3 regions of the Kitasatospora sp. NPDC008115 genome follow, and region 1 is predicted to be linked to each of the others. Evidence: predicted binding sites of a transcription regulator. Region 1 holds the regulator's gene; each other region holds the start of a gene.
What was found. Region 1 encodes HrcA, which represses chaperone genes, less so after heat shock. Its sites were predicted from a motif close to TTNGCACTCNGNNNNNCNGAGTGCNAA; they were not measured.
Positions count from the first base shown of each region.

Region 2: the regulator HrcA is predicted to act here: its motif matches at 4,326-4,352, upstream of groL (chaperonin GroEL).
Region 3: the regulator HrcA is predicted to act here: its motif matches at 4,157-4,183, upstream of ACFZBX_RS00785 (FmdB family zinc ribbon protein).

Region 1 covers NZ_JBIBHU010000020.1:17,889-25,100, reverse strand. Annotated here, with positions in the region: gene ACFZBX_RS24070 (S41 family peptidase) at 1-1,890, opposite strand, end outside; gene ACFZBX_RS24065 (16S rRNA (uracil(1498)-N(3))-methyltransferase) at 1,979-2,728, opposite strand; gene dnaJ (molecular chaperone DnaJ) at 2,810-3,955, opposite strand; gene hrcA (heat-inducible transcriptional repressor HrcA) at 4,029-5,063, opposite strand; gene htpX (zinc metalloprotease HtpX) at 5,339-6,259, shown strand; gene ACFZBX_RS24045 (hypothetical protein) at 6,322-6,909, shown strand; gene ACFZBX_RS24040 (DUF2785 domain-containing protein) at 7,024-7,212, shown strand, end outside.
Region 2 covers NZ_JBIBHU010000030.1:17,658-24,869, forward strand. Annotated here, with positions in the region: gene ACFZBX_RS30380 (FtsX-like permease family protein) at 1-1,196, opposite strand, end outside; gene ACFZBX_RS30385 (ABC transporter ATP-binding protein) at 1,193-1,942, opposite strand; gene ACFZBX_RS30390 (hypothetical protein) at 2,088-2,447, opposite strand; gene groL (chaperonin GroEL) at 2,546-4,168, opposite strand; gene ACFZBX_RS30400 (cold-shock protein) at 4,482-4,685, opposite strand; gene ACFZBX_RS30405 (ubiquitin-like small modifier protein 1) at 5,272-5,547, opposite strand; gene thrC (threonine synthase) at 5,625-6,905, opposite strand; SAM riboswitch class I at 6,921-7,051, opposite strand.
Region 3 covers NZ_JBIBHU010000001.1:184,678-191,889, forward strand. Annotated here, with positions in the region: gene ACFZBX_RS00770 (penicillin acylase family protein) at 1-629, opposite strand, end outside; gene ACFZBX_RS00775 (potassium/proton antiporter) at 918-2,408, shown strand; gene ACFZBX_RS00780 (MFS transporter) at 2,699-4,066, shown strand; gene ACFZBX_RS00785 (FmdB family zinc ribbon protein) at 4,195-4,497, shown strand; gene mscL (large conductance mechanosensitive channel protein MscL) at 5,064-5,483, shown strand; gene ACFZBX_RS00795 (hypothetical protein) at 5,504-5,725, opposite strand; gene ACFZBX_RS00800 (sigma-70 family RNA polymerase sigma factor) at 5,870-6,841, opposite strand.

The DNA of each region.
Region 1 (7,212 bases):
CTCGGCCCGGCGCTTGCGGAAGTCGAAGCGCTCCAGGGTGGGCCGCGGGCGCTCGTCCTCCAGCGAGGCCGCCTCGTCGCCCAGCTCGCCGACCAGCGGGACGCGCGTCCACAGCACCCCGTCCTTGGCGGCCCGCAGGGTGCCGAACCGGCCGCCCTCCACCGGGAACGGCACGATCCGGTCGGCGATGCCGTCCAGGTCGACCCGGGTCACCGGCGGCGCGTCGGCCCCGCCCTCCTCGCCGTCCGTCCGCTTGCCGCGGGGCTCGTCGTCCTCGCCGCCGACCGGCCGCCCGGCCCGGCTCGGCCCGAACGGGGACGGCGTGTCGGCGGCCAGCGTGATCAGGTACGGGCGGCAGCCGTTGGGGAACGACAGGTCGAAGACGTGCGAGTCGTACACCGGGTCGAAGTTGCGCACCGAGAGGAACGCCAGGTGCCGGCCGTCCGCGGTGAACGCCGGCGAGGTGTCGATGAAGCGCTGCGGGGTCGCCTCGGAGACCGTCCTGGTGGCCAGGTTGGCCAGCACGATCTGGCGCAGCGACCACGGCCCGAGGGCCGGCTGCGACCAGGCCAGCCACGCCGAGTCGGGGCTGAACGCCAACCCGCTGACCTCGCCGTCGGCGCTGCGCGCCAGCTCGTGCACGGCCCCGTCGGCCAGCGAGACCAGCAGCACCCGGCCGTCGTGCGAGCCGGCCGCCAACTGCTTGCCGTCCGGCGACACCAGCAGGGTGCGGACCCGCCCGAGGAGGCCCGCGGCCAGCCGGCGGCGCTCGGCTCCGAGCACGGCGGGCGCGTACTCGATCGCGTCCTCGCCCTCGGCGTCGGTCACCCAGACCACGCCCTGGGCGGCGTCCTCGCCCGCCGCGCCCGGCACCACCCGGGCCAGCCGACCGCGTACGCCCGGCGTCTCGTCCAGCACCCTGGCCGGTCCCTCGCGGTGGGTCAGCCAGTGCACGGTGCCGCGCACCACCACCGCGCCGGCGCGGCCGGTGCGGTCCGGGGCGACGCCCTCCAGCCAGTAGGCGGCGGAGACCGGGCGGGGGCGGCGGCCGGCCCGCGGGCCGGCCGGACCGACCTCCAGGCGGCGCGGCTCGGCGCCGGCCAGGTCCTCCAGCAGCCACACCTCCCCGGCGCCGTGCCAGACCACCCGGGTGCCGTCGGTGGCGGCGTCGCGGGCGTAGAAGCCCTCCGGGGAGGTGCCGTGGCGGCGCAGGTCGGAGCCGTCCGGGAGGCTGGAGTACAGCGCGCCGACGCCCTCGTGGTCGGAGAGGAAGGCGATGCGCTCCCCCACCCACAGCGGCGACTCGATGTTGCCGACCAGCTCCTCGTGGACGCGCTCGAAGCGCTCGGCGCCGATCCACAGCCTTCCGGCCCGCCCGCCCCGGTACCGCTTCCACCAGGCCGGTTCCACGCCGAACGCGGAGACCAGCAGCGCCCGGTCGCCGCCCGGCTCGAAGGCCAGCCCGCCGACCGGCCCGTACGGCAGCCGCACCGGCTCGCCGCCGTCCAGCGGCACGGCGTGCGCCCAGGTGCGGCGCAGCGAGGCCTGCCCGGCGGCGGTGGTGGCGATCGGGCGGCCGTCCGCCGTCCAGCCGCGCAGCTGGGTCTGGGCGTCGCCCCAGTAGGTGAGCCGTCGGGACGGGCCGCCGTCCACCGGCGCGAGGTGCACCTCGGGGGCGCCGTCCCGGGTCGAGGTGAACGCGACGTACCGGCCGTCCGGGGAGAACCGGGGGCGGCGGACCGGGACGTGATCGGCCGTCAGCCGCCAGGCCCGGCCGCCGTCCAGCGGGGCGAGCCACACGTCGTTCTCGGCCACGAAGGTGATCAGGTCACCGTGCAGGTGCGGGTGGCGCAGATAGGCGCCCACGGGAGTGCTCTCGGGTTCGCTCACACCCGTCACCCTAGGCACGGGCCGCCCCGCGCGCCGGGACTTTCCCGACCACGGCCCCCCTGCGGGGGACGCCGCCGGGGAACCGGTGCTACGACCAGCGGCCGGTGCGGCCCAGCAGCAGCGCGCCGGCCGCCACCCCGGCGGTGGAGGTGCGCAGAACCGAGGGGCCGAGCCGGTACGGCTTGGCCCCGTCCGCGGCGAAGGCGGCCAGCTCCTCCGGGGAGACCCCGCCCTCCGGGCCGACCACCAGCACCAGGTCCCCGGTGTCCGGCAGCGCGGCGCCGGCCAGCGGCTCGGCGCCCTCCTCGTGCAGCACGGCCGCGAACGCGGCGCCGATCAGCACCGGGGCCAGCTGCCGGGTGGTCATCACGTCGCGGACCACGGGGAAGCGCAGCCGGCGGGACTGCTTGCCGGCCTCCCGCGCGGTGGCCCGCCACTTGGCGAGCGCCTTGCCGCCGCGCTCGCCCTTCCACTGGGTGATGCAGCGCGAGGCCGCCCAGGGGATCACCACGTCCACGCCGACCTCGGTCATGGTCTCCACGGCCAGCTCGCCCCGGTCGCCCTTGGGCAGCGCCTGGACGACGACGATCCGCGGCCGCGGCTGCGGCTCCTCGCGCACGGCCGCCACCGTCACCTCGATCGCGTCCTTGCCGAGGACCCGCGCGACGGTGCCGTCCACGCCGAGGCCGAGGCCGTCCGTCAGGGTGACCGCCTCGCCCGGCTCCAGCCGCTTCACGGCGGCCGCGTGCCGGCCCTCCGGCCCGTCCAGCAGCACCAGGGCGCCGGGCGCGGCGGCGGCGATCCGCTCGGTGTCGGCGACGAACACGGGCGCGGTCATGCGGGGAACCTCCGGGGTGGGAAGGGGAACGGGAACGCGAAAGGGGTGCCGAGGAAGCCTCGGCACCCCCGCGCGGGACGGCTACCGGCCGTTGAAGGCGTCCTTCAGCCGGGAGAACAGCCCCTGCTGCCCGGGCGCGAACTGGCCGGAGGGCCGCTCCTCGCCGCGCAGCACCGCCAGGCGGCGCAGCAGGTCCTCCTGCTCGGCGTCGAGCTTGGTGGGCGTCTGCACCTCGACATGCACTATCAGGTCGCCCCGGCCGCCGCCGCGCAGGTGGGTGATGCCCCGGCCGTGCAGCGGGATGGACTGGCCGGACTGGGTGCCGGGCCGGATGTCGACCTCCTCCACCCCGTCCAGGGTCTGCAGCGGCACCTGGGTGCCCAGCGAGGCCGCCGTCATCGGGATGGTGACGGTGCAGTGCAGGTCGTCGCCGCGCCGCTGGAACACCGCGTGGGTGGTCTCGGCGATCTCGACGTACAGGTCGCCGGCCGGGCCGCCGCCGGGGCCGACCTCGCCCTCGCCGGCCAGCTGGATCCGGGTGCCGTTGTCGACGCCGGCGGGGATCTTGACGGTCAGGGTGCGGCGGGCGCGGACCCGGCCGTCGCCAGCGCACTCCGGGCACGGGGTCGGCACGACGGTGCCGAAGCCCTGGCACTGCGGGCAGGGGCGGGAGGTCATGACCTGGCCCAGGAAGGACCGGGTGACCTGGGAGACCTCGCCCTTGCCGCGGCACATGTCACAGGTCTGCGCGGAGGTGCCGGGCGCGGCGCCCTCTCCGCTGCAGGTGGTACAGGTGACGGCCGTGTCGACCTGGAGCTCCTTGGTGGTGCCGAACGCGGCCTCCTCCAGGGTGATCTCCAGGCGGATCATGGCGTCCTGGCCGCGCCGGGTCCGCGAGCGCGGGCCGCGCTGGCCGGAGGCGGCGCCGAAGAAGGCGTCCATGATGTCGGAGAAGCCGAAGCCGGCCGCGCCCGCGCCGAAGCCGCCCGCCCCGCCGCCCCCGCCGTTCGGCGAGAGCGGGTCGCCGCCGAGGTCGTAGACCTGGCGCTTCTGCGGGTCGGAGAGCACCTCGTAGGCGGCGTTGATCTCCTTGAACCGCTCCTGCGTCTTCGGGTCCGGGTTGACGTCCGGGTGCAGTTCGCGTGCCAGGCGCCGGAACGCCTTCTTGATCTCGTCCTGCCCCGCATCCCGTCGGACGCCGAGTACCGCGTAGTAGTCCGTGGCCACCAAATGCTCCGCTTGTTCCGCCTGTAAGTGTGCTTGCGACTTCGGGCACCGTCAGGTCCGACGGTGCTCGTTCCTACGACTCGGCCAGGATCTGGCCCACGTACCGTGCCACCGCTCGCACCGCCCCCATTGTGCCCGGATAGTCCATCCGGGTCGGACCGATCACACCCAGTTTGGCCACGCTTTCGTCGCCCGAACCGTAACCGACCGAGACGACCGACGTGGAATTCAGGCCCTCGTAGGCGTTCTCCCGCCCGATCCGGACCGTCATCCCGGCGTCCGCGGTCTCACCCAGGAGGCGGAGCAGGACGACCTGCTCCTCCAGTGCCTCCAGCACCGGCTGGATGGTCAGCGGGAAGTCGTGGCCGAAGCGGGTCAGGTTGGCCGTGCCGGCCAGCATGATCCGCTCCTCGCTCTGCTCGGCGAGCGTCTCGAAGAGCGTCGCCAGCACCGTCGAGACGGTCGGCCGGTCGGCTGCCTCGAACAGCGCGGGCAGTTCCTCCAGCAGCCCCGGGACGTCCGGGAGCCGCTGGCCCGCGGCCCGCACGTTGACCCGGGCCCGCAGGTCCGCCAGCAGGGTTTCGCCGACGGTGCCCGGGCAGTCCACCAGCCGCTGCTCGACCCGGCCGGTGTTGGTGATCAGGACCAGCATCACCTTCGCCGGGGCCAGCGCGACCAGCTCGATGTGCCGCACCGTGGAGCGGCTCAGCGAGGGGTACTGCACCACCGCGACCTGGCGGGTCAGCTGGGCCAGCAGCCGCACCGTACGGGCGACCACGTCGTCGAGGTCCACCGCGCCGTCCAGGAAGTGCCGGATCGCCCGCCGCTCGGGCGCGCTCATCGGCTTGACCTCGGCCAGCTTGTCGACGAACAGCCGGTAGCCCTTGTCGGTGGGGATGCGCCCGGCGCTGGTGTGCGGCTGGTGGATGTAGCCGTCCTCCTCCAGCGCCGCCATGTCGTTGCGGACGGTGGCCGGGGAGACCCCGAGGTTGTGGCGGTCGACCAGGGCCTTGGAGCCGACCGGCTCCTCCGTCCCCACGTAGTCCTGGACGATCGCGCGAAGCACCGCGAGCTTGCGGTCGTCGAGCTGACGGACCTCACCGGCCATGGGGCACGCACCTCCGTCTTCACGCGTTGTCCGTTGTGACACGCCGTTGTGGCATGTGTCCGCATTCGAGCTGTCCGGGCCGGCCCCGCAGGGCCCCGGTCTTGGCACTCTGAACACCCGAGTGCCAGAACCGTACCTGCCAGTGTAAGGCCCGGGTCCGACGGCAGGAACGGCCCGGCCGGGGTGATCCTGCCCGCAGTTCGCGGCACGCGGGTGATGCCGCGGGCCCGCCCGGGTGGCAGCATCGGAAGCGGACGGCGAACGGAGGAACAGCGATGTCGACCCCGGGCCAGCACACCCGCTTCGCCCCCGACCGCGGCCTGACCGGCCGGATGGTGGGGACGATGTTCCTGATCGGACTGCTGTACGTCGGCTTCACCGGGCTGCTGATCGCCCTGCTGCGCGGCGCCTGGCCGATCATCGTCCTGATCTCCGGCGGCCTGTTCGTCGCCCAGTTCTGGTTCAGCGACAGGATCACCGAGCGGGCCATGGGCGCCCACCGGGTCACCCCGGAGCAGTACCCGCAGCTGCACGGCGCCGTCGACCGGCTCTGCGCGCTCGCCGACATGCCCAAACCCCGGGTCGCCGTCGCCGACAACGACATGCCGAACGCCTTCGCCACCGGCCGCAACCCCCGGAACGCGGTGGTCTGCGTCACCACCGGGCTGCTGCGCCGGCTGGAGCCGGAGGAGCTGGAGGGCGTGCTCGCGCACGAGCTGTCGCACGTCGCCCACCGGGACGTCGCCGTGATGACGGTGGCCGGCTTCCTCGGCGTGCTGGCCGGCGCGATGACCCGGATCGCCATGTACGGCGGCTTCATGGGCGGCGGGCGCAACAGCAACGACTCCAACGCCGCGATCGCCGCGCTGGTGATCCCGCTGGTGTCGATCGCCGTCTACGCGATCAGCTTCCTGCTGACCCGGCTGCTCTCCCGCTACCGGGAGCTGGCCGCCGACCGGGCCGCCGCCCAGCTCACCGGCCGGCCCAGCGCGCTCGCCTCCGCCCTCACCAAGGTGACCGGCCAGATCGCCGCCATCCCGACCAAGGACCTGCGCCGGGCGCAGGCCTACAACGCCTTCTACTTCGCCCCCGCGCTGAGCGCCCGCGAGGCCGCGGCCCAGCTGTTCTCCACCCACCCGAGCCTGGAGCAGCGGCTGGCGCAGCTCGCGAAGATCTCCGCCCGGCTCGGCCGCTGACGCCCCCTGCCACCTGCCACCTGCCACCCGCACCGTCACCCGTCGCCACCGGAAGGACCGCCGTGGGAATCCTGGACGCGCTGTTCGGCCGCAGCAAGCCCGTCAGACCCGACCTCGACCAGTTGTTCGGGGTGCCGTCCGCCGCGCTGACCCTGGAGGCCGGCGCGGGCCTGCGGCCCACCGGGCTCGGCTCGGTCTGCTTCGCCCCGGTCGAGGGCGGGGCCTTCGACGAGGTCGAGCGGCAGGTCCGGGCGCTGCTGGACGCCGACACCGGGCGCGGCGGCGTCCCCGTCGAGGCGTCCACGGACTCCTACGGCTACTCCTGGCTGCTCGCCCGGCACGCCCCCGGGGAGCTGCCGGACCTCGTCAACGACCTGCACGCGGTCAACAGCGAGCTGGAGGCGAACGGCTTCGGGCCGCAGCTGCTCTGCTCGCTGGTCGGCTTCCGGGACGCCGAGGGGCGCCGCCCGCTGGCCCTGGTCTACCTGTACAAGCGCGGCACCTTCTACCCGTTCGCGCCGCTGCCGGGCGGCGGGGAGAAGCGCGACAGCCCGCTGGAGCTCCAGGTCAACGCGATGCTCGGCAACGACCTGCGGCTGGAGAAGGACCTCACCCGCTGGTTCCCGGTCTGGGGCGCGCCGGGGCTGTGAAAATCCGGTGGCCCCGGCCGCCCGGGCCGCCTAGGGTCCGGCCATGATCAACTGGACCGGGATCGAGACCGCCGAACCCCCCCCCCCGAACTGCTCGCCGCCGTCAGCGCCGCGATGCGCTCCCCCGACCCCGAGACCCGCGACACCCACGCCTACGAGCAGCTGTGCCGCTGGGTGCCCCGGCTCACCCCCGAACAGCGCCTGGCCCTCGGCGACGAGATGGCCGAGCGGCTGTCCGACCCCGAGATCCAGGCCCGCACCTTCGCCCCGCTGGTCCTGGCCGAACTCGTCGACGCCGGCGCG
Region 2 (7,212 bases), on a different contig from region 1:
TGCCCGAAGCGGCTGCCCCCGGCCTCCTCCAGCCAGGGCCGCAGCGCGGCGACCAGGACCGTGCCGAGCACCAGGCCCGTCGCGGCGCCGGCCAGTCCGAGCACCAGCCCGCCGCCGAGCACGACCGCCCGGACGTGGCCGCGGTCGCCGCCGGCGGCGCCGATCAGCGCCAACTGCCGGCGCGAGCGCCGGGCGCCCACCGCGAAGGCGGGACCGGCCAGCAGGACGACCTCCAGCAGCGCCATCCCGGCGACGGTGACCAGGACGGTGAGCCGGTCGTCGATACCGCCCTCCACCAGCTTCCACGCGTCGGCGTCGTAGCCGACGGCGGAGGCGGGCGGCGGGTCCAGGGCGACCGCCCGGGAGGTCGCGGTCAGGCCGTACCGGTTGAGCTGCTGGACCGCGGCCCAGTCGAGCCCGGCGCCGGCGGGCAGCCGCACCAGCCAGCGCTCGGCGCGGGCGTCCTGCTCCGCGCCGACCAGGGCCGGTCCGGGCGCCGGGCCGGCCGCGGCCAGCGGGGCGAGCACCTCGCCCGGCCGGCCCACCAGCTCCACCTTCCTGAGGTCCCCCGGGTGCTCGACCACGCCGGTCAGCGTGAACGGGGCCGCGTCCAGGCCCTTGAGCGTGGTGGCGTCACCGAGCCGCAGCCCGGCCTCGTCGAGGAACGCCCGGGTGACGGCGGCCTCGTGCGGCGCGGCCGGCGCCCGGCCCTCGACCAGGTCGAGCCGGCCCTTCCAGACCGGGTCGGTCAGGTCGGCCTCGGCGGTCCCGGTGGTGAACAGGCCCTCCCGGGTCGAGGCGCTGACCTCCGGCCCCGGGGTGACCGGCAGCAGTGCCGCGCCGGCCGGCAGCAGTCCGGCGACCAGCTCGGCCGGCGATCCGGCCGCGGCGGCGGCCTGCGCCGCGGCCGGATCGCTCTCGGCCTCCTGCATCACCCGCACGCCGTCCTCGGCGAGGGGGGCCTGCTCGACCGAGCGGCCCAGCCGGTGGGCGGTGACCAGGGCGTCCGCCCCGCCCATCAGCCGCTCGACCCGCTCGGTGGCGGTCAGTTCGCCGCTGCGGTGGACGACGTCGGCGCCGGCCACGCCGAGCACCGGCAGCGCGACCATGGCGACGACCAGGGCGCTGCGGCCCTTGGCCCGCAGGGCGTCGCGGCGCGCGATGCGCAGGGCGACGCGCAGGGCGGAGAGCCTCATCGCCGACCCCCGTCCGGGGCGGCGGCCAGCAGCCGGGCGGCCTGTCGGCCGGCGGTCTCCTCGACCACCATGCCGTCGCGCAGCACGACCACCCGGTCGGCCCAGACGGCGTGCCGGGCGTCGTGGGTGACCATCATGGCGGCGGCGCCCGCGTCGCACCGCGCCCGCAGCACGGACAGCACGGCCTCGCCGGTGGCGGAGTCGAGGGCGCCGGTGGGCTCGTCGGCCAGCACCAGCCGCCGCTCGCCGACCAGGGCGCGGGCGATAGCGACGCGCTGCTGCTGGCCGCCGGACAGCTGCTCGGGGAAGCGGTCGGCCAGCTCGGCGATGCCCAGCTCGCCCAGCGCGTTCCGGGCCTCGCGGCGGGCGGCCCGCCCGGAGACGCCGTCCAGCTCCCGGGGCAGCGCGATGTTCTCGGCGGCGGTCAGCGCCGGGACGAGGTTGTAGTCCTGGAAGACGTAGCCGATCGAGCGGCGCCGGACGGCGGCCAGCCCGGTCCGGCTCAGCGCGCCGAGTTCCACGCCCTCGACCAGCACCTGGCCGCGGCTGGGCCGGTCCAGGCCGCCCGCCAGCGTCAGCAGGGTGGACTTGCCGGAGCCGGAAGGCCCCATGACGGCGACGAACTCGCCCGGGCGGACGGCCAGGTCGATGCCGCGCAGCGCCTGCACCGCGGCCGCGCCCGCGCCGTGCACCCGGGTGACCGCCCGCAGCTCCAGGACGGGCCGGTTCGGATCTGGCTGGGACATGGGTCTCCCCCTCGCTCGCCTTGAAGGCTCAGATGGACTGTATAAGCCGATAGACTACATATGCCGCCCACCGGTTCCACCCGGGACGAAAAAACCGCCGCCGCACCCGGAGGTGCGACGGCGGTGCGATCCGGCCGGAGGAGGTCTACGACAGCTTGCCCACCGGCGCCACCACGGCGCCGCGCTTGCCGCACACCCAGTGCGGGTCCGGTCCCAGCTCCGGCTCCACGCCCAGCGCGTGCGGGTCCCCGTCCGCGGCGCAGTCCGCGCACAGCGGCCAGCGGCCGTGGCTCTCCAGCAGCCCGTCCTGGACGTCCTGGGCGACCAGGCCCAGCACGTACTCGGTGCCGTCCGGCCACTGCTCCAGCCACCAGCGGCGGTGCGCCACGGCCTTCTCCACCAGGGACACCACGGCGGCGTCGGCGGCGTCCCGCGCGGTCAGGTCGGCCAGGATCAGCGCCCGCGCGGTGTGCAGCGCCGTCTCGATGTCGTCTGTCGTAGCCATCCGTCCAGTCTCCCAAGAACGTCCGGGAACGCCGCACGGGCGGCTCCCCGGAGGGAACCGCCCGTGCGAGCGAGGAACAAGCCGATCCGACGAGCGGATCAGAAGTCCATGTCACCGCCCGGCATGCCGCCACCGGCGGCCGCGGCGGCCTTCTCCGGCTTGTCGGCGATGACGGCCTCGGTGGTGAGGAACAGCGCCGCGATGGAGGCGGCGTTCTGCAGCGCGGAGCGGGTGACCTTGGCCGGGTCGATGATGCCCTCGGCGACCAGGTCGACGTACTCGTTGGTGGCGGCGTTCAGGCCGTGACCGGCGGGAAGGTTGCGCACCTTCTCCACCACGACGCCACCCTCCAGGCCGGCGTTGGTCGCGATCTGCTTGATCGGGGCCTCCAGCGCGACCTTGACGATGTTGGCACCGGTGGCCTCGTCGCCGTCCAGCTCCAGCTTGTCGAACGCGACACCGGCCTGCAGCAGGGCGACGCCACCACCGGCGACGATGCCCTCCTCGACGGCGGCCTTGGCGTTGCGGACGGCGTCCTCGATGCGGTGCTTGCGCTCCTTGAGCTCCACCTCGGTGGCCGCGCCGGCCTTGATGACGGCCACGCCGCCGGCCAGCTTGGCGAGGCGCTCCTGGAGCTTCTCGCGGTCGTAGTCCGAGTCGCTGTTCTCGATCTCGGCGCGGATCTGGTTCACGCGGCCCGCGACCTGCTCGCTGTCGCCGCCACCGTCGACGATGGTGGTCTCGTCCTTGGTGATGACCACCTTGCGGGCGGTGCCCAGCAGGTCGATGCCGGCGTTCTCCAGCTTCAGGCCGACCTCCTCGGAGATCACGGTGCCACCGGTGAGGATGGCGATGTCCTGGAGCATGGCCTTGCGGCGGTCGCCGAAGCCCGGGGCCTTGACGGCGACGGACTTGAAGGTGCCGCGGATCTTGTTCACGACCAGGGTCGACAGGGCCTCGCCCTCGACGTCCTCGGCGATGATGACGAGCGGCTTGCCGCTCTGCATGACCTTCTCCAGCAGCGGCAGCAGGTCCTTGACCGAGCCGATCTTGGAGTTGGCGATCAGGATGTAGGGGTCCTCGAACGAGGTCTCCATACGCTCCAGGTCGGTGGCGAAGTAGGCCGAGATGTAGCCCTTGTCGAAGCGCATGCCCTCGGTGAGCTCAAGCTCCAGACCGAAGGTGTTGCTCTCCTCGACGGTGATGACGCCTTCCTTGCCGACCTTGTCCATGGCCTCGGCGATCAGCTCGCCGATCTGGGTGTCGGCGGCCGAGATGGAGGCGGTGGAGGCGATCTGCTCCTTGGTCTCCACGTCCTTGGCCTGGGCCAGCAGCTGGTCGGAGACGGCGGCGACGGCCTTCTCGATGCCGCGCTTCAGGGCCATCGGGTTGGCGCCGGCGGCGACGTTGCGCAGACCCTCGCGGACGAGCGCCTGGGCCAGCACGGTGGCGGTGGTGGTGCCGTCACCCGCGACGTCGTCGGTCTTCTTGGCGACCTCCTTGACGAGCTCCGCGCCGATCTTCTCGTACGGGTCCTCGAGCTCGATCTCCTTGGCGATGGAGACACCGTCGTTGGTGATCGTGGGGGCGCCCCACTTCTTCTCCAGCACGACGTTGCGACCCTTGGGGCCGAGCGTGACCTTCACCGCGTCGGCGAGCTGGTTCATGCCACGCTCAAGGCCGCGGCGAGCTTCCTCATCAAAGGCGATGATCTTGGCCATCTGAAGTGGTCCTCCGGGACACGGTCGACTGCTCGGACCAAGGGGTGCCCGCGACGGACGGCCCTGGTGTGCGGGGGTCCATTCCCCTACCGCTCCCTGGGGCCTCACCGACCCGGTCCGCTTATCACTCTCAAGCTGTGAGTGCTAACGCCAATGATTAGCACTCTGGGTGGTCGAGTGCAAGCCCAATCGGCGGCCCGCGAGCCGCGGCGCACGACAACGGGCCCGTGCGACCTGGGGTCGCACGGGCCCGCCGTGAAGCAAGAGGCGCACCAGCCGATGGGCCGAGCCGAACTCCTGGGTGTCGGAAAGGTCAGACCGCCGCGCGGACCATGTCCGCCTGCGGGCCCTTCTGCCCCTGAGAGATCTCGAACTCGACCCGCTGGCCCTCCTCAAGGGTGCGGTAGCCGTCCATCTGGATCGCGCTGTAGTGGACGAAGACGTCCGCACCACCGTCGACCGCGATGAAGCCGTAGCCCTTCTCCGCGTTGAACCACTTGACGGTGCCCTGAGCCATTCCGAACTCCCCTAGTGCTGTGCTGGCCCTTCACGCCCCCGCAGGTCTGCGGGCGCGGGTCTGGTTGGAGGCCGGCCCGGGGAACCCCCCCTGGGCGCGGCCGTGCACGCCGCAATCCTCCCGAGGCCACCGAACGGCATCCGGTGAACGGGCGATTGCGTCGACCGCGGCTGAATGTATCCGGATCGACGCCCTCTGCAACAGGGTCAATGTTCGGGAATTCGCCCGGCACTCCAAGGGACAGGACGGGCATAATCGACAGGAAAGCCGCATTTCCCACCGGACATAGCGGACGTATTACCCAAAATCCCGGCCAGAATTCTGACATCGGCCTGACATGTTTCCCCGGGCCCCGCGCCCGGGCCGGGCCCCGGGGGGCGGACGGCGGCGGTGGTGGCGGTGCGGTGGATTCGTTCCCGCCCGGGGAGGAAGGGCGGCCCCCGTTCCCGGTCGAGCGACACTTTACTCCGAGTGGGACGGAAAATATTCCCGCCAAAATACGCGCGGCCGTCCGCGGCACGGAATTCCGTGCCGCGGACGGCCGGTGCCGGCGCGCCCGCCCCGGCGGGAACGGGCGCCGCGGGGCTCAGCCGCCGGCGACCGCCGGGATGATCGAGATGTTCGCGCCGTCCTTGATCTCCGTCGCCAGGCCCTCGGCGAAGCGCACGTCGTCGTCGTTCACGTAGACGTTGACGAAGCGGCGCAGCTTGCCGGTGTCGTCCAGGATGCGCGCGGCGATCCCGGCGTGGTTCTTCTCCAGGTCGGCGATGACCTCGCCGAGCGTGGCGCCCTCGGCGGGCACCTCGCTGGCGCCACCGGTGTAGGTGCGCAGGATGGTCGGGATGCGGACGTTGGCGCTCATGGGGGTCTCCTCGTTCGGGGCGCGCGGGGCGGGGCGGGGACGGGCGGGTGGAGCCTGCGGGGGGCGGGGGCCCGGGGTCAGGCGGTGGCCAGGCCGGCGTCCCGGAAGGACTCCAGGGTCGGCCGGATCACGGCGGTCATCCCGGCGTCCGAGACCGCGTCGAGGGTCTTCAGACCGTCACCGGTGTTGATCGCGACGGTCTCCTTCGACGGGTCCAGCTGACCGGTCTCGACCAGCTTCTTGAGCACGCCGACCGTCACGCCGCCCGCGGTCTCCGCGAAGATGCCCTCGGTGCGGGCCAGCAGCCGGATCGCGGCCACGACCTCCTCGTCCGTCACGTCCTCCACCGCGCCGCCGGTGCGCCGGGCGATGTCCAGCACGTAGGGGCCGTCGGCCGGGTTGCCGATCGCCAGCGACTTGGCGATGGTGTCCGGCTTGACCGGCCGGATCACGTCGTGGCCGGCCTTGAACGCGGCCGAGACCGGCGAGCAGCCCGCCGCCTGGGCGCCGAAGATCCGGTACGGCCGGTCCTCGACCAGGCCGAGCTTGATCAGCTCCTGCAGACCCTTGTCGATCTTGGTGAGCTGCGAGCCCGAGGCGATCGGGATCACGATCTGCTCCGGCAGCCGCCAGCCCAGCTGCTCGCAGATCTCGTAGGCGAGCGTCTTGGAGCCCTCGCCGTAGTACGGCCGCAGATTGACGTTGACGAAGCCCCAGCCCTCGCCGGCGGGATCGCCGATCAGCTCCGAGCAGAACCGGTTCACGTCGTCGTAGTTGCCCTGGATGCCGACCAGCTCGCCGCCGTACACCCCGGCCATCACGACCTTGCCCTGCTCCAGGTCGTGCGGGATGAACACGCAGGACCGGAAGCCCGCCCGGGCCGCCGCCGCGCCCACCGCGCCGGCCAGGTTGCCGGTCGAGGAGCAGGACAGCGTGGTGTAGCCGAACGCGCGGGCCGCCTCGATGGCGCAGGCCACCACGCGGTCCTTGAAGGAGTGGGTCGGGTTGCCGGAGTCGTCCTTGACGTGCAACTGCGCGGTGAAGCCCAGCTCACGGCCCAGGTTGTCGGCCTTCACCAGCGGGGTCCACCCCGGGTTGAGGTTCGGCTTGGACGCGACGTCGGCGGGCACCGGCAGCAGCGGCGCGTAGCGCCAGATGGAGGCGGGACCGGCCTCGATCCGCTTGCGCAGCTCCTCGGCGCCCTCGCTGCCGAACTCGTACGCGATCTCCAGCGGGCCGAAGCACTCCAGGCAGGCGAAGCTGGGGCCGAGCGGGAACCTGGTGCCGCATTCCCGACAGGACAGCCGGGCGGCGGGACCGAGGTCGACGGTGACGGGTGCGGCGGTGTCGATAGCCATGAGCGGAGGCCTCTCTCCTCATCTTCCCCGTGACGCGGTCGCGCCCGGGCCGGAATTGGCACCTGTCCCGCCGGGGCATATGCCGACCGCGCGAGAAGGTTGCCGGGACGTCAACGGGCCGTTCCCTCAGTCCCTCTGGATGAGCTCTGTGAAGTTGTGGTCCTGCTCAGCGGTGACCCCGGCGTGCGAAGGTCCGACCGCTGTACGAAGACTGTATCCGAAGGCGTCAACCCCGAACGGCACCGTCCGCCACGCGAGATGCCCCGTCCCACCGGACCCCGTACCCGACCCCGCCGAGGAGAGCACC
Region 3 (7,212 bases), on a different contig from region 1:
AGCGAGCGGTCGATCTCCTCCTGGAGGTTCCCGGAGAGGTCCCAGGCCATCGCCTTGAGCCAGGACACCGAGTCGACCGGGGTCCACTGCTCGGGCTCGTAGTCACCGTTGACGACACCGAGCAGGCCGTACTCCAGCGAGGCGGAGGAGCCGCCCGGGTGCTCGGCCAGCCAGGCGTTGACGCCGTCCGCGTACGCCTGGAGGTTCTTCTTGGTGTCGGCGCTCAGGACGGTGTCGAACTCCTTCTGCGCGACCTGGCGCCAGCCCATGGTGCGGATCATGGCGTCGGTCTCGACCTGGCTGTCGCCGAACATCTCGGAGAGCCGACCCGCGGTGATGTGCCGGCGGACGTCCATCTCCCAGAAGCGGTCCTGTGCCTGGACGTAGCCCTGGGCGCGGAAGAGGTCCTCGGAGGTGTCGGCGTAGAGCTGCGGGATGCCGTTGGCGTCGCGCTTGACGTCGACCGGCGCGCTCAGGCCCGCCAGCTTGACGGTGCCGTCGACCTCCGGGAAGGACGCACGGACCGCGGCCACCCCCCGGTAACCGCCGTAGCCGGCGCCGGCCACCAGCAGCACGACCAGCACGATCACGATCAGACGGGCGCGCCGGAACTTCTTGGAGCGGGGCATCTGGGTCCTTGCGGTCCTCACTGGGGGGCGGGCGGACATGTCAAGAGCACGTAGCCGTGACAGAGCACCACATTAGGCCGCCCCGGCTGGCGGCCGTGCACGGGGGACGCTCACGGTGGGATCGGAGGAGGCCGGAAACGGGAGGTGACGGAGCCGGTGAGAAGCAAACTTAAAGATATGGCAAAATGTTAGACTGAGTAACGATCCGCAAGGGGAGTAATCGGTGCTTCCCCGCGCCGCCCCTGTCGGTACCCCGTCCGCCCCCTGCCACGCCCGAGGTGCCCCTGCGTGAATGTCGACCACCTGAACCAGCTGCTCCTCGAGTTCTCCGTGATCCTGCTGGTCGCGGTGGTCGCCGTGCGGGTGTCCACGAAATCGGGCCTGCCAAGTCTGCTGATCTATCTCGGCATCGGCGTGGCGCTCGGCCAGAACGGCCTGGGCATCTCGTTCAACAACGCCGAGCTCACCCAGGTGCTGGGTTACGCGGCGCTGGTGGTGATCCTGGCCGAGGGCGGCCTCAAGACCAACTGGCGCGAGGCGAGACCGGTGATGCCGGCCGCCACGGTGCTGGCCACCGTCGGCGTCGGGATCAGCGTCGCCGTCACCGCGGCCGGCGCGCACTGGCTCGTCGGCCTGGACTGGCGGACCTCGCTGCTGCTCGGCGCGATCGTCTCCTCCACCGACGCCGCGGCCGTCTTCTCGGTCCTGCGGACGGTGCCGCTGCCGCGCCGGCTGACCGGCCTGCTGGAGGCCGAGTCCGGCTTCAACGACGCGCCCGTGGTCATCCTGGTCGTCGCCTTCGCGACCGTCGGCGCGCACGACTCCTGGTACGTCCTGCTCGGCACAATCGTCGCCGAACTGGCGGTCGGCCTGGCCATCGGCCTCGTGGTCGGAAAGCTGGGCGCGTACGGCGTCAAGCACGTCGCGCTGCCGTCCTCCGGCCTCTACCCGATCGCCGTGATGGCGCTCACCGTGCTCGCCTACGCCGGCGGCGCGCTGCTGCACGGCTCCGGCTTCCTCGCCGTCTACGTCAGCGCGGTGGTCCTCGGCAACGCCAAGCTGCCGCACGGTCCCGCCGTACGCGGCTTCGCCGACGGCCTGGCCTGGATCGGGCAGATCGGCATGTTCGTGCTGCTCGGCCTGCTCTGCACCCCCGAGTCGATGGGCTCGGCCGTGGTGCCCGCCCTGGTGATCGGCGCGGTGCTGGTCTTCCTCGCCCGGCCGCTCTCGGTGGTGCTGACCCTCACGCCGTTCAAGCTGCCGGCCCGCGAGCAGGCGCTGCTCAGCTGGGCCGGACTGCGCGGGGCGGTGCCCATCGTGCTGGCCACCATCCCGCTGGTCTCCGGCGCGCCGCTGGCGCAGGAGGTCTTCAACATCGTCTTCATCCTGGTCGTGGTCTTCACCCTGCTCCAGGGCCCGACCCTGCCCTGGGTCGCCAAGGCGCTGCGGATCGGCGAGGGCTCGATGGGCCAGGACCTCGACATCGAGTCCGCGCCGCTGGAGAAGCTGCACGGGCACCTGCTGTCGGTCGCGCTGGCGCCGGATTCGAGGATGTCCGGCGTCGAGGTCGGCGAGCTGCGGCTGCCGACCGGCGCGGCGGTGACCCTGGTGGTGCGCGAGGGGAGCAGCTTCGTGCCGGACAAGACCACCGTGCTGCGCGGCGGGGACGAGCTGCTGGTGGTGACCACGGACGAGGTCGGCGAGGCGGCCGAGCGGCGGCTGCGGGCCGTCGACAAGGGCGGCAAGCTGGCCGACTGGCTGAACGGGCGCGACGGCTGAGGGCCGCACCCGATGTTCACCCCGGCGTCACGGGACACGTTTGGACCGGTCCTGTAAGGTCGGGGTGAGCGCGTCTTCTACGCGCGTAAATGCTTTCATCGCTGACACACCAACCCCAGCATCTGCCTGATGCAGAGTTGGCGCGACCGCTCGGCGGCCGCGGTCCGGCCCCGGCTCACCGCCGGACCGGCCCGGTATCTACCCCGGTCGACGCGCGAGAGGACGACTCTCGGCGCCGTCGGGGCCACCCCATGCCCTGCCGCGCTACCAGGCAGCAGGAAGGACCGACCGTGACGGCCCGCCGAACGGTCGACGGCGTCCAGGACGCCCGCAGCACCACCGCGCCCGGGGAGGGCGCCGCGCCCGCCGCCGCACCCGTCCGCGTCGGTTACGGGACGCTGCTGCGCACGCCCGGCGCCTGGACGTTCCTGGCCCCCGCGTTCGTCGCGCGACTGCCCTACGCGATGCTCGGGATGGGCATCCTGCTGCTCGTCAAGGACACCCACGGCTCCTACGGCACCGCCAGCACCGTCGCGGCGGTGGCCGCCGTCGCCCAGGCGCTGATCGGCCCGCAGACCGGGCGGCTCGCCGACCGGTACGGCCAGGCCCCGGTGCTCGTCCCCACCGTGGTGGTGCACGCGGTCTCGGTCGGCGCGCTGATCGCGCTCGCGCTCGGGCACGCGCCGGCCTGGAGCCTCTTCCTGGCCGCCGCCCCCGCCGGGGCGAGCGTCCCGCAGATCGGCGCCATGGTCCGGGCCCGCTGGATCGCCACCTTCTCCGCCGAGGGCGCGTCCGCCGGCTCCGCCGCCAGGATGAGCACCGCCTTCGCCTTCGAGTCCGTGACGGACGAGTTCACCTTCGTGATCGGCCCGATCCTGGCCGCCGCCGTCGCCACCTCGGTCAGCCCCTCGGCCGGGCTGGCCGCCGAGGCCGCGCTGACCCTGGTCGGCGGCCTGGCCTTCGCCGCCCAGCGGCGCACCGCGCCCGCCCGGGTGGTGCGCGCGCCCGGCGTCCGGCAGGCCTCCGCGCTCGCCTCGCCCGGCGTCCGGCTGCTGGCCGGCACCTTCCTCGGCGTGGGCGCCGTCTTCGGCGGCCTCCAGGTCTCGGTGAACGCCTTCGCCGACTCGGTCGGGCGGCACGGCGCGGCCGGCACCGTGTACGGCGTCTTCGCGGGCGGCTCGATGGTCGCCGGCGTGCTGTACGGCATGGTCGCCTGGCGGCGCCCCGTCCAGCAGCGGATGATCATCAGCTACGGCCTGCTGGTGCTGGGCTGCTCGACCCTGTGGGCGATGCCGAACCTGGTCGCGCTCTCGGTCGCCGGACTGGTCTGCGGCCTGGCCATCGCGCCGACCCTGATCAGTGGCTACACCCTGGTCGAGACGCTGGTCGAGGACGGCGCCAAGACCGAGGCCTTCACCTGGCTGACCGGCGCCATCGGCCTGGGCCTGGCGACCGGCGCGACGGCGGCCGGGCGGCTGGTCGACGCGCACGGGCCGTCGGTCGGGTTCCTGGTGCCGGTGGCCGGGGCCGGGCTGGGCCTGGTCGCACTGGTCGCGCTGCGCGGGCTGCTGGTCCCCGGGGGCGCGCGCCCGACGCCGGCCGCGGGCTGCGCCGAGCGGGGTGCGCCGGGCCGGCTGGTGGGCGCGGCCGAGGGCTGAGCGCGGTGGCCGGATCGGACACCACGCCGGACTCATCTCACATTCGAGTCGCTGGACTGATCCACCGGAATGCCGCATCATTGACCATCGTTAGCACTCATCAGGCGAGAGTGCCAGGAGGAAGACAAGTGCCCACGTACCAGTACCAGTGCACCGAGTGCGGCAACGGCCTGGAGGCGGTGCAGAAGTTCACCGACGAGCCGCTGACCACGTGCCCCGACTGCCAGGGACGGCTCCGCAAGATCTTCTCGGCGGTGGGCGTGGTCTTCAAGGGCTCCGGCTTCTACCGGACCGACAGCCGCTCCTCCTCCAGCAGCTCGGTGGGCGGGGGCTCGTCCTCGACCTCCTCGTCGTCGGCGTCCGGCTCCTCGTCGTCGTCCTCGTCGGGCTCCTCGACCCCCGCCGCGAGCCCCGCCCCGGCGGCCGGCTGAGCTTCGGCCGGACACCGGCACCGGCTTTCCGAAAGGCCCGTCGTTCCCGCTTCCGAGCGGGTGCGGCGGGCCTTTCGTCGTCTCCGGGGCCCTCGGCTCACCCGTCCGGGTGATGGTCCTCGTCCACAGGCCCGGGTTTTCCACAGGCCGGGAAAAGCGGCTTCCGGCGGGAGCGCGGGCGGCCCAGAGTGTCGGTCACCGGAACCCGAAGCCGATCCCCTGGAGGTGCCCGTGCGCACCGGTTCGCCCGCCCTGTCCCCCCGTCCGCTGCCGCTGCCGATCCCGCCGCTGCCCGCGCCGAGCGTCCCGCCCCGGCAGCCGGTGCCGCCGTTCCCGCCGATCGGCGGCCGGGCGGGTCCGCGCTGCCGCCTCCGGCGGGTGCTGCGCTACCGCGCCCCGGTCCCCGCCGTGCTGCTGCTGGCGGCGGCGGCCGTACTCACCCTCGGCCCTTCCTGGACCGGCCCGCCCGTGCCTGGGGCGGCGCCGCCGGTGGGCCGAACGGGTTGTCCGTCGGAAGGGGGAGAAAATCACCCGTGACCGGCGAACGACTCCGTCGTTCACGCGGCATGAAAGGCTTCAAGGAATTCCTGCTGCGCGGAAACGTCGTCGAGCTGGCGGTCGCCGTGGTCATCGGCGCGGCCTTCACCAACATCGTCAACGCCTTCGTCAAGGGCGTGATCAACCCGATCGTCGGCGCGTTCGGAGCCAAGGACCTCGCGTCCTACAGCTCCTGCCTCAAGGGTCCCTGCGAGGTGTCCGCCACCGGCGAGGTCACGACCGGCATCCTCATCCTCTGGGGCAACGTGCTGAGCGCGGCCCTCCAGTTCCTGATCACCGCGGCCGTCGTCTACTTCTGCCTGATCCTGCCGATGACCAGGTTCACCGCCCGGCGCAAGACGCTGGCCGAGGTCCAGGCGGAGGCCGAGGCCAAGGAGGTGCTGCTGCTCACCGAGATCCGCGACGCCCTGGTCACCCGGGCCGGCTGAGGCCCGGCCGGGCCCGGCCGTCAGTCCCCGTGGTGCGGCGGGCGCTGGCTCAGGTACCAGTCCAGCCCCCGGCCGCCGCTCGCCCCCGTCCCGGGGCGCTCGCCCCAGCCGGCGTCGGTGTCGTCCCGGGACTGCCGCTCCAGCGGGTCGCCGAAGACCAGCCGGGCCTTCGCCGCCCTCTTCGCCCTGTCCGCCGCCGTCCCATCCACCGACTTCTCCTCGGCCGACTTCTCCTCAGCCATCTTCGCCTCCACCGCTCTCGACCTTCCCCCGCCGTCGTTTCCCGCCTGCTGCCACCAGCCTAGAAGGCCGCCCGGCACGACGGCGGGTCCGGTGCGGAGCGCTCCGCACCGGACCCGCCGGCCATCGTCATCCCCGGTTCCGCGTCACGCGGCCTCGAAGCCCGCGTGGTCGGCGATCTTCTTCAGCTCGGCCAGCGCGTGCTTCTCGATCTGGCGGATCCGCTCACGGGTCAGGCCGTGCTGCTTGCCCACCTCGGTCAGGGTGCGCTCGCGGCCGTCCTCCATGCCGTAGCGCGACCGGATGATCGAGGCCGTGCGGTCGTCCAGCCGCCCGATCAGGCCGTCCAGCTCCTCACGGCGCAGCATGACCATCACGGCGTCCTCCGGGGAGGTCGCCCCGGTGTCCTCGACCAGGTCGCCGAACTGGGTCTCGCCCTCGTCGTCGACCGACATGTTCAGGCTGACCGGGTCACGCGCCCAGTCCAGCACGTCCTTGATCCGGGCCTCGGTGGTGTCCAGCTCGGCCGCGATCTCGGCGGGCTCGGGCTCCCGGCCCAGCTCCTTCGACTTCTCCCGCTGCACCCGCCGGATCCGGCCGAGCTCCTCGACCAGGTGGACGGGCAGCCGGATGGTGCGCGACTGGTCGGCGATCGACCGGGTGATGGCCTGGCGGATCCACCACGTCGCGTAGGTGGAGAACTTGAAGCCCTTGGCGTAGTCGAACTTCTCCACCGCCCGGACCAGGCCGGCGTTGCCCTCCTGGATGAGGTCGAGCAGCGGCAGGCCGCTGCGCGGGTAGCGCCGGGCGACGGCGACCACGAGACGGAGGTTGGACCGGATGAAGACGTCCTTGGCGCGCTCGGCGTCCTCGGCTATCGCCTCCAGCTCCTCGCGTCGCACGCCCTCGGGAAGCCCGTCCTCGTCCAGCAGGTGCTGGGCGTACACGCCGGCCTCGATCCGCAGCGAGAGCTCGACCTCCTCGGCGGCATCGAGCAGGGGCGTCCTGGCGATCTCGTCGAGGTACATGCCGACCAGGTCACGGTCGGCCTCAAGGTTGGTCGGGCGGGCCGCGCGAGTCCGGTCGGCCCTGTCGCGAACGACGGCACGGGTGGCCATGCTTGCTCCCTTTGCTGGTGTTGCCGCGGTCTGGCTGCCTGCCCGGAGAGGGCAAGAAGTGCGGGCCCCGCGGGGCTCACACGTAACGATCCAACGAACAGAATCCGGACAACATTCCCAAGTCGCTCAGATTCTTCCGGCGATGCAGTATCCTGCCCGCTCCCGCCCCCGATTCGGACGCTGGGTGACCGCCCGGGGACCGACCGCCCTCACCGGCGCACCCCCGCGCGCGCCCCCGTTCCGCACAACCCCGCCGGGCCCGAGCGCGTTCCCGCGCAGGGCTCGCCCACACCCCGGCGCACGCAGGTCCTCCGCACAAAAGATGCCAAATCGCTATCGCCGCGGCGCACGATCGCCCCGGGCGGCTGGGA